One region of the Brevibacillus sp. AG genome, then DNA from elsewhere that is predicted to be linked to it. Evidence: riboswitches for the same ligand, from Rfam matches in the RefSeq annotation. Region 1 holds a riboswitch; each other region holds the start of a gene.
The links. A riboswitch is a leader RNA that binds a small molecule or an ion and turns the genes downstream of it on or off. The one in region 1 is predicted to bind cyclic di-AMP.
Positions count from the first base shown of each region.

Region 2: linked by a shared signal. The riboswitch ahead of POF51_RS09115 (C40 family peptidase) and the one ahead of POF51_RS27820 (quaternary amine ABC transporter ATP-binding protein) in region 1 are both predicted to bind cyclic di-AMP.
Region 3: linked by a shared signal. The riboswitch ahead of POF51_RS01190 (CAP domain-containing protein) and the one ahead of POF51_RS27820 (quaternary amine ABC transporter ATP-binding protein) in region 1 are both predicted to bind cyclic di-AMP.

Region 1 covers NZ_JAQMYO010000014.1:116,839-120,113, forward strand. The annotation lists gene POF51_RS27815 (ABC transporter permease) at 1-814, opposite strand, end outside; gene POF51_RS27820 (quaternary amine ABC transporter ATP-binding protein) at 798-2,024, opposite strand; cyclic di-AMP (ydaO/yuaA leader) riboswitch at 2,420-2,566, opposite strand.
Region 2 covers NZ_JAQMYO010000003.1:51,915-55,189, reverse strand. The annotation lists gene POF51_RS09125 (sensor histidine kinase) at 1-340, opposite strand, end outside; gene POF51_RS09120 (response regulator transcription factor) at 341-1,060, opposite strand; gene POF51_RS09115 (C40 family peptidase) at 1,276-1,797, opposite strand; cyclic di-AMP (ydaO/yuaA leader) riboswitch at 1,802-1,941, opposite strand; gene POF51_RS09110 (LiaF transmembrane domain-containing protein) at 2,261-2,665, shown strand; gene POF51_RS09105 (PspA/IM30 family protein) at 2,729-3,275, shown strand, end outside.
Region 3 covers NZ_JAQMYO010000001.1:281,132-284,406, reverse strand. The annotation lists gene POF51_RS01205 (hypothetical protein) at 1-185, shown strand, start outside; gene POF51_RS01200 (cold-shock protein) at 430-633, opposite strand; gene POF51_RS01195 (rhodanese-like domain-containing protein) at 1,064-1,408, shown strand; cyclic di-AMP (ydaO/yuaA leader) riboswitch at 1,493-1,645, shown strand; gene POF51_RS01190 (CAP domain-containing protein) at 1,653-2,387, shown strand; gene POF51_RS01185 (hypothetical protein) at 2,452-2,607, opposite strand; gene POF51_RS01180 (homoserine dehydrogenase) at 2,708-3,275, opposite strand, start outside.

The DNA of each region.
Region 1 (3,275 bases):
CATGTTGAGTAAGCCGATCCAAGACGATAGCGATGATCACGATGGATAGCCCCGCCTCGAATCCTCTTCCTATATCCACTTGCGATACGGCGCGATATACGTCTGCACCCAAGCCTTTTGCCCCGATCATAGCCGCTATGACCACCATCGACAGGGCGAGCATGATGCACTGATTGACTCCCGCCAAGATCGTCGATTTCGCATACGGCAGTTGCACTTTCACGAGCTTTTGCCACCCAGTTGCGCCAAAGGCATCCGCTGCTTCCTCCATTTCCGCTGGCACCTGACGTATGCCTAAGTTCGTGAGACGCACAATTGGCGGCAAAGCAAAAATAACGGAGGCAATGACTCCCGGCACCTCACCCAAGCCAAAGAAAAAGATCGCGGGAATCAAGTAAACGAACGCTGGCATCGTCTGCATCAAATCCAGTATTGGCGTGACCAGATTGCGAAACGTATCGTATCTCGCGCAAAGAATGCCCACCGGAATCCCGATGGCGATCGAAATCATGGTGGCAGTGAGGACGAGTCCCAATGTCTCCATCGTTTCATCCCAGTACCCCAGGTTGTGAATGAGAGAAAGTCCGACAACCGTAAAGACCATTGACGCTCTCCCTGCAAAAACCCACGCAGCGGCCCCCAGCAGCAAGATGAGAATCAGCGAAGGTATCTCCGCCAAAACCGTGGAACAGTAAGTCACCATCGTAGAAATGACGATAGACACTGGATCAAACAATACCCCTTTGTACTGGCCCAGCACCTCCACGAACCCTTCCATCCATTCGCCAATCGGCAGCTTAGGCACGACGTCCATCACTCATCACCTCTGCTCTCTGGTGTTCTTGGACATTGACTTTGCCTACCAGCCCGCCTAGCACCGCTCCTTTTACGATGACACCCAACAAACGCTGCTGCTCGCCCACTACCGCAATCGGGATGTGCAGGTCTGCCATCATTGGGAACAAACTGTGCAGACGTGCGTCAGGTGAAACAGTAGGGAGGTCGGTTTTCATAATCGTCTCCAGTGAATCCCCCGTATCGATCGCGAGTGATACGTCATACGCCGTAATCAAGCCGAGCAGTGTGCGCTTTTTGTCCACGACGTACAAGCTGGACACGCCGTTATCCATCATGAGTTGCAGCGCCACTCGCGCCCCTTTGTCAGGCGTGATTGCTTCTGCCCGTTTCATCACATTTTCAGCAACGAGCACTCTGGACAGGTCGGCATCCTCGACAAACTTCCGCACGAATTCATCCGCTGGGTCTGCCATGATTTCTTCCGGGCGGCCGATTTGAATGATCTTTCCGTCTTTCATAAAGGCAATCCGATCACCCAGCCTCAACGCCTCGTGCAAGTCATGTGTAATGAACAGGATCGTCTTTTTCATCGTCATCTGAAGCTCCAGTAGCTCATCCTGCATGTCTTTTCGAATGAGCGGGTCCAGTGCACTGAACGCTTCGTCCATCAAGAGAATATCTGGATTATTAGCCAACGCCCGCGCCAATCCGACTCGCTGGCGCATCCCTCCGCTCAATTGATCCGGGTACGCATTTTCCCACTCGGTTAACCCAACGAGCGCAAGCGCTTCCCGTGCTTTTTCTTGCCGGAGCCCTGGTGGTACTTGTTGAATCTCCAAACCGAACTCGACGTTTTCTCGTACCGTCCGCTGCGGAAACAGGGCGAAGTTTTGGAAAACCATCCCGAGCTTCTTCCTCCTCACCTCGCGCAAAGCCGATGCCTTCATGTCCACGATCTCTTCCCCATCGATCTCGATGCTTCCACTCGTTGGGTCAATCAGTCGATTACACAGTCGGATTAAGGTTGACTTGCCGCTGCCGGACAGGCCCATGATCACGAAGATTTCACCTTCCTCGACTTCAAAGCTGACCTGATTCACCCCGATAGACTGGCCCGTTTGCTTGTAAATTTGTTCTTTCGTACGTCCTTCTGCCAGTAGCTTCAAGGCCAGCTCGGGCTGCTTGCCGAACACTTTTGTCAGTTGATGGACCTTCATTTTGGGCATGGTATCCCTCATCTTTCGTTTTTTCGTAAATGCAAAAAGCCTGCGAAGTTTCCACACTCCAGCAAAACCAAGCATGCACGCTTGATTTTTACTCGTGTAAAAAATCCGCAGGCTTACGTAATACCTGGCATCCCTTTTCAGGACTCCCTGTACTCTGTCTTCCTGATTTCGATTGTCAGCGGTTTATGTCGTACCGACTGCCTCCCAGCGATCCACACGTTTTTCGATAACGTCTGTATGGCGTAAGCTGCTCATCGGTATATCCATAAAAAAATAGGCCGATCCATCCTTTTTCTCCAGAACAAAGGTCCCAAAGAAAAAGCCTGCATCGGCCTATCACACGCCCGCAAGGAATCCCCTTGTTGCGTATTATATGCCTAGACTTTATCCATCCATGACCTTCCCTGCTTTGGCCGACGAGGTTAGCTGACGGGTAGGATGGCAGAGAAGACTTTTCCTCATCCCTCCTGATCACTCAGGATTAACCCCAAAAGATTGGTTCCCCCGCTTCCGAGAATCTCGGAACTAGGCCGTATGTGTTGTTTCTTGATTAAGCTTGATCGTGATTTGATTATACGCTCGCTTCCAGTTATTGTGAACGTTCGTTTAGCACGGTTTTAACCGGACTTTGTCTTTCTTTATGAGTCGGATTGGATTAGCTCTCGGTTACTCATTCGATTAAAGGAATCGTGCGTTATTCTCTCTCGCATGTGGGGTGGGGAGGAAACAGGAGAAAACGCTCAGCTTCTTGGAACACCTGCTGGGAAGCATGTGGTGCCTGGCTCCGTGAAAAAAAGCGAAACCGCGTCCAAAGTAGTCCATTCAAGATGTGTCTCAGAGGTGGACGCTAAAGGCAGTTTCTCTTTTTTTCACTGCGCCTCGGTAGGTGTGTCCAAATATCTTCGCTTATTTCTCCTGTTTCCTCTACAAGCTGTTGGGATTCTACATGCATTTAATGAAGCACCCCCTTGAATGCTGCTTTCAAGATGTAAACAATAGTCGCTTGGGAAGAAGAACATTTCCAGTCCTAGCGCCTCTGGAGCCCAACTCAACGTAGAAATGAATGGCGGGGGTTGTCAGCTTCAACCTCTGCGAATACATCTTCGAAACTCTACTTTTGAAGCGCTCCCGACATTCATTTCGGAGCGGACAGTCTAACCCCTTGCGGGGCGTAGGCCGAAGCGTAGACTGGAAATGGGCTTCTTCCCCTCCCCTACAGCTACTCCAAGCAAAACAGCCAAAAAGCTCCCG
Region 2 (3,275 bases), on a different contig from region 1:
GGTTTGATGAGGAGGGAGAAGGCATTTTCAAATTATAGGCGCGTGATGTTTTGCTGTAGATGGTGTTTCCATTGGCATCCTTCACGAGCATGCGGTACATCACGTCGTCTGGCAACTGCTTTTCAAGCTCCAAACGTTCGATTGGGTCCTTGAAATTACTGACGAGAAGCAGTTGATTGAGCATGACCTTCTCTGCAGCTTCCTTCTCAGCCTGATACTGATTATGCCGATCATTTTTGAGTTGAGCGACAATAATGTCTTGAAAAACAAATTTAAACAACAAGATGTTGAGTGTGATCAAGGCAATGAAGGAGAGAAAAATTTTATTACGTAAGCTCATTTAAAGCTTCTCCCCGATAAATACGTAGCCTGTCCCCCATTGTGTTTTAATAAACTGACGCTCTGTTTCCAGCTTTTCCCGGAGGTTTTTGATATGGACGGTCACTGTATTGAGCGAGCCATAACCATATCCCCAGACACGGTCATAGATTTGCTCTCTTGTAAAGACGATGCCCGCATTTTCTGCGAGGAATGTGAGCAGTTGAAATTCTTTTGTAGAGAGCTCAATCTTTTGATTACATACATAAACGGAATACGTTTCTTTATGAATTTCTAGGTCCTTGAATTTCAAAACGGTAATCGGAGAAGAGGCTGTTTCCTTCTCAGGCTGCTCTTCCGTATGCTTGCGAATGCGCTCATAGCGACGCAGGTGGGCACGAATGCGAGCGAGCAGTTCTTCTGTATCAAAAGGCTTCGTGATGTAATCGTCTGCGCCGATTTCGAAGCCGACTACCTTATCTACCGCTTTTCCTTTTGCACTGAGAAACAGTATAGGCAAATCCCACTCACGGCGAATTTGAGAGCAGAGCTCGTAGCCACTCATGTTGGGCATCATAATATCCAAAAGGATCAGGTTAGGTCGCTCTCCTTGGCTGAGCAGGGAGAGAGCATCTTCTCCGCTCTCTGCGGAGGAAACGGTGAAGCCTTCGTTCTCCAAAATGTCTTCTAGCAGTTCAATAATCTCCAGATTGTCATCGACAATTAAAATGTGATCTTTCACCGGAACAACCCCCAGTTACTTCTATTAATAAGGAATACCATTCAAAGAATGGGTCTTGTCTATCATAACATGCTTTGACCTCATCAGGGAAAGAAACCCCGTAAGTTATTAAGTTGTTCTAATATGTAAGGGTACCTCTTTAGACCAGGTACTAAATTTCGTCAGAAAAAGCCAGAGACATTGTGTCCCTGGCTTTTTATTATTTTGCCGAACGACTATTTTTGAGCTGGTTTTTCCGGCAACGATGCAGCTTGCACCGCTTTTTCCTTTTTCGGAGTTTCTGCTTTCGCTAGAACAGGAGCACTGAGACGCTTAGCGCCTACATAACGCTTGCTCCAGTAGTATGGATCGTTCAACTTGGTGTTGACGACTCCACGACCAGATTCCGAGTGCACGAATGTGCCGTCTCCAATGTAGATACCCACGTGAGAAATGCTGCGACCGTTCGTATTAAAGAACACGAGATCGCCTGGCTGCAAATCTTTTCTGGCTACCTCTGTACCTAATTCGTACTGGGAAGCAGAATTGTGAGGCAGGTCTACACCTAACGCATCAAATACGTAGCGCGTGAAACCGGAGCAGTCAAAGCCCTTTTTGGACGAGCCGGAAGATTTGTAAGGGGTACCGTACAAGTCGCTGACTACTTCACCCAGAGAATTCTCCTCAGCAGCCTGTGCAGCGCCTGCCCCCATAGCAAGCATTCCAGCCATAAATAAAGATAAAACCACCTTGCGCAAAAGAAACTGCTCCCTTCGTGAGCCTACGAGGTTAGCTGAAGGGTTCGGTCGAAAGGACGCCCTAGGCTGCTAGGAGTAGCAACCATTCACCCCAAAAACGTGGTTCCCCCGTTTCCGCCAAGCGGAATTCGGCTATTTTTCGATGTTTTTTTACACGCACTCTTACGAAGATTCTACGCCAGTCCTTTTTTTCCTTCTTTTTCATCCGTTAGTTCACATATTCGTCACAAAATTACCGTCAAATGCTGTAACGTTTTCGTTCGACAGAGCAAGCCGCCTTTCGACGCAGGCTTGTTCTGCCTTGCGCGACAGCTCGTCCGATTAGGGCAGGAAATTGTCTCCGTCCAAGGGCGGAGGGAAAAACCAACCGCACGCCCGTTATGGGAAGCCTATACCGAGGGCTACAATAAGGGCATAACGTTCCACAAGCACCACATGCAAAACGAATGGAGGTAAGCGAGTAATGAGCGAACGGTCTGGCAAAGTTCTACTCGGGCTGGTTCTGCTGCTAGTCGGTGGGTTGGTTCTTCTAGATCTGGTGGGTATCGATATCGGAGACTTGCTCGGGTTCATCATTCCCGGTGTGATCATGATATACGGTGCCAAAAAGATTATGGGACAAACCGGTTCACGCTTTTGGGGAATCCTCGTCTTTCTATTCGGGTTCCTGATGCTGATTGGCAAGCTTGACCTACTGTTTCACGCGCTTCTGGCCATTGGGGTAATTTATCTGGGATATCGCTTACTACGTCCCAGTCAAGAACCAAAGCAAGCTCCACCTACTTGGGAGCGTGAATGGGCCCAAAAAGTATTAAAGGAAGATACGCTAGACACTTGGGAGAAACATGTAACACGAAGACAACAATAACGCTACGTCGCAAGAGTCTTTTGGATGAACAATATGATGTGATATGATGAGGAGGAAAAAATAATGAGTATCTTTAAACGTTTGCGTGACCTGACAGTAGCTTCGGTGAATGATGCATTGGATTCGATGGAAGATCCGGTAGTAATGCTGAATCAATATATGCGTGACATGGAAGTAGAAATCGGACAAGTTGAAGTAGCGGTTGCCCGTCAGGTTGCACTGGAAAAGAAATTCCGCCAGCAATTGGATGAAGCCAATGCTCTGATTGAAAAACGCGATCGTCAAGTCAAGCTCGCCTTGACTGAGGGAGAAGACGAGTTGGCTCGTCGAGCACTCGCTGACAAGAAGCAGTACGAAGGCCGTGCAGCGGAATACGAAGGTCTTTACCTGTCAGCATCCGAGGCAGCTTCGCAAATGCGTGAGAAGCTGGCTGAGCTGAAGGAAGAGTTCTATAAAATGCGTGCGAAAAGGTTCACACTGATGGCACGTGCACAAGTAGCTCGTACACAAAAGCAAGTCAATCAAGCAGTTGTCGGTATCGGCAATCAGTCCGCAGGCCGTGGCTTCGCCCGCATGGAAGAAAAAGTGATGCGCATGGAAGCAGAAGCGC
Region 3 (3,275 bases), on a different contig from region 1:
ATGAAGATTTTCAAGTTGGAACTAAACTAAATATACCGTATTTTAAGGGGAGATTCACTCAAGAAATGGCAGATGCAATTCTCGAATATCAATATTCAACTGAAAATTTAAACGAAAATTGTTATTCTGCCGAACTGCAAGATGGTGTATTGATGATAAAGTTCGTTAAGAGTTCAGAGAGATAGCTCGTTATGTCCAATTTTAAAACCAGGAGCGCCCTCATCAATCTCTAAATGAAGCAAAACCCGATCAATTTTCCGCCCATACTATCGAAAAAATCGCATCCTAAACACTAGGACTACGAAAAGGAGGACATAACTTATTCCTCAAAAAATCGTGTCTTGACAACGGGGAGCATTACATTTTACTTCTACGACCACGCCAAAAAAGAAACTGCCCTCGAAAGGACAGTTTCTTTTAAAAGGAGACTTACAGTTTTACTACGTTCTCAGCTTGTGGGCCACGGTTGCCTTGAACGATGTTGAATTGAACTTTTTGACCTTCGTCCAAAGTTTTGAAACCGTCACCTTGGATTGCGCTGAAGTGTACGAATACATCGTCTCCGCCTTCTACTTGAATGAAACCGAAACCTTTTTCTGCGTTAAACCATTTTACTGTTCCGTTCGTTTGCATTTAAAAAAACCTCCAAAAATTCAATTTGAATATGCTAGTCATATTTACCGAAGCAAATAAAGCTCACATATCATGAAGGAATACCAGATCATGTGCTATGATATGCCTTCATGATATGTGAATTTTACCTACTCAGCAAATATGCAAATGTCATGGGACGGAACTGCAAAATTAAAAACTAAACCTTTTGAAAACCTAAAACAATGAAAGCCCTTCCTCTCTTCCATCCTTGCGGCTCCGATGACCGCGCCAGTGTGAATCGGGGATTCAAAAATGTTATCCATCAGCATACAAACACCTCGATGAATGATTAGGTATCAATTTTTCAAGTAGCAATCTCATTCTACCATGGTTGTCCAACAAAAGCAACCGTTCACCCTTATACTGGGAAGTCGATACTCTGTTACAATAGCATTGGGAGGGATTTCATTTGCAAAATCATACTTTGACAACTATTCAATTATCAGAAATGCTTGAAAAGAAAGTGCCTGTACTATTAGTGGACGTACGCGACGTCGAGAAATTTATCACCGGCAGCCTCGTTCACGAAAATGCATCGACCCGAAACGCACCCTATCTTCTAATGAAAGAACAGGACAAGCCGTTCGATGAAGAAACCGAAAAACTTGCGCAAAATGTGCAGATTGTTACTGTATGTACAACAGGTAACAAGGCTCAAAAAGCTGCCGCTCTTCTTCGTGAGCATGGTTTTCAAGCAAATGCATTGGAAGGCGGCTTAACCGCATGGAAGGAACAATCAAACGAAGCGAAATGAGCCTAATTTATCAACGATTCTAGCTTTTTGCCATATATTACTCCTTTATTTCGATTGGGATTGTCTGATATCGTTGTTCATGCCAAACGAAATAAGCCGAGACTTTCTGAAAAGGAAGTGCGGGGGACTTTTTAGTGGATGAGCAATTCCACATGGGGTGAATCGCCGAATTGGCGTAGGGTTGTTTCCTCAACCCGAATCCGACAACTAACCTCGTAGGCAAAAAAAAGGAGAGATTTGTTTAATGAAACGTTTTGGTTCTGTTACAATCGCGATGACTCTTGGTCTAGGCTTGGCTTTGACAGGGTTTGCTTCTTCTGCTTCCGCAGCATCTAACTGCCCATTGAAGAACGGACAATTCCAATTCAATGTGGGTCAAAATATGGGACAATTCCAAAAAGCACCAAATGCACAACAGTTCTTTAACTTTTATCAAAAACAAGGACAAACTACACCTGTACAACCATACCCAATTCAACCAGGATCTTTTCAATCAGCACCCGTGCAACAAGCACCAGCACAACAAACACCAGTTCAACCAGCACCAGCGCAACCTAGAAATAACGTCACTCAGCCTGCCGCACCAGTAAATCAAGCGGAACAAGGAAAAACTGGTGATTTTGCGAAACAAGTCGCGGATTTGGTGAACCAAGAACGTGCCAAAGCAGGTCTCAAGCCTGTTCAAATGGATGCAGCATTGTCCAAAGTAGCGTTGGCAAAAGCACAAGATATGTCTGCTAACAACTATTTTGACCACAACAGCCCAACGTACGGTTCCCCATTTGACATGATGAAGCAGTATGGCATTCAGTACTCGACTGCAGGTGAGAATATCGCCATGGGACAACAAAGTCCACAAGAAGTTATGCAACAATGGATGAACAGTGAAGGTCACCGCCAAAACATTATGAACCCTGCGTTCACAAAAATTGGTGTAGGCGTCACAAATGGCTACTGGGTACAAGAATTTATCGGATAAAACGCATTGTACGAAATGAAAAGCCGGTGTCTCTTAATCGAGACCCGGCTTTTTCGTGTAGGCATCATTCCTGCTGTGCTTCGGATGCCTGCTTTTTGGGGGTACAGCAGCAGCTATCCTGCTCATTTACCAAAGCGACGTTCTTTTGATTCATTTTTTGCTTGGTTGGGTAAGCAGATACTTGCTGCAGCTCGGCATTGACATCAGACGATTGGTTCATCCGTATGGCCCCCTCGCCGTTTTTTGTGGTGCATCCCTAGTATGCTCGCGGTTGTAAAGGACTCATTCCTAAGGAACACTGGAAGCACATGCAAATGAACCTATCTGCTAATGATATGTTCAAGGTCTTTTAAGGCAGCCGCTGCTGCCGCGACAGGATCTGATTTTCCTCCAACGACCAATAAATCCCCCATGACATCTGTTTCTACCCGTATGGCTTTTGTCGTACCTGATACAGATGCAAATGGATGGGTAAGATCCACTGCACAAAGCTCCACTGCTATAGAAAGTGTGCCATTTGCTTCCTTTTGGATGCTTCCTATCAGCTTGGGAATCTTCGTATGCTTTTTCCAGTTCTCGATTTGTAACGAGGTTATTTCGCGAATACTTGCGCGTGTGATATCAGTCAGATTTACTTGCGCACCAAAAGCGGCGTTTGCCAAGATCGTGAGCTTTGAAGCTGTATCCCAACCATCGATGTCGTAAGAAGGGTCCGGTTCGGCAATCCCCATCTTCTGAGCGAGCTCGACTGCTTCCACACAGGCGAGCCCCTCTTCCATCATTTTTGTGAGCACGAAGTTAGTCGTTCCCGTAAAAATGCCTTCGACTCGGTTCACTTCACAGCCTGCCAAGTTATACTGCAATAGATCGATCGTCGGCAGGGCTGCT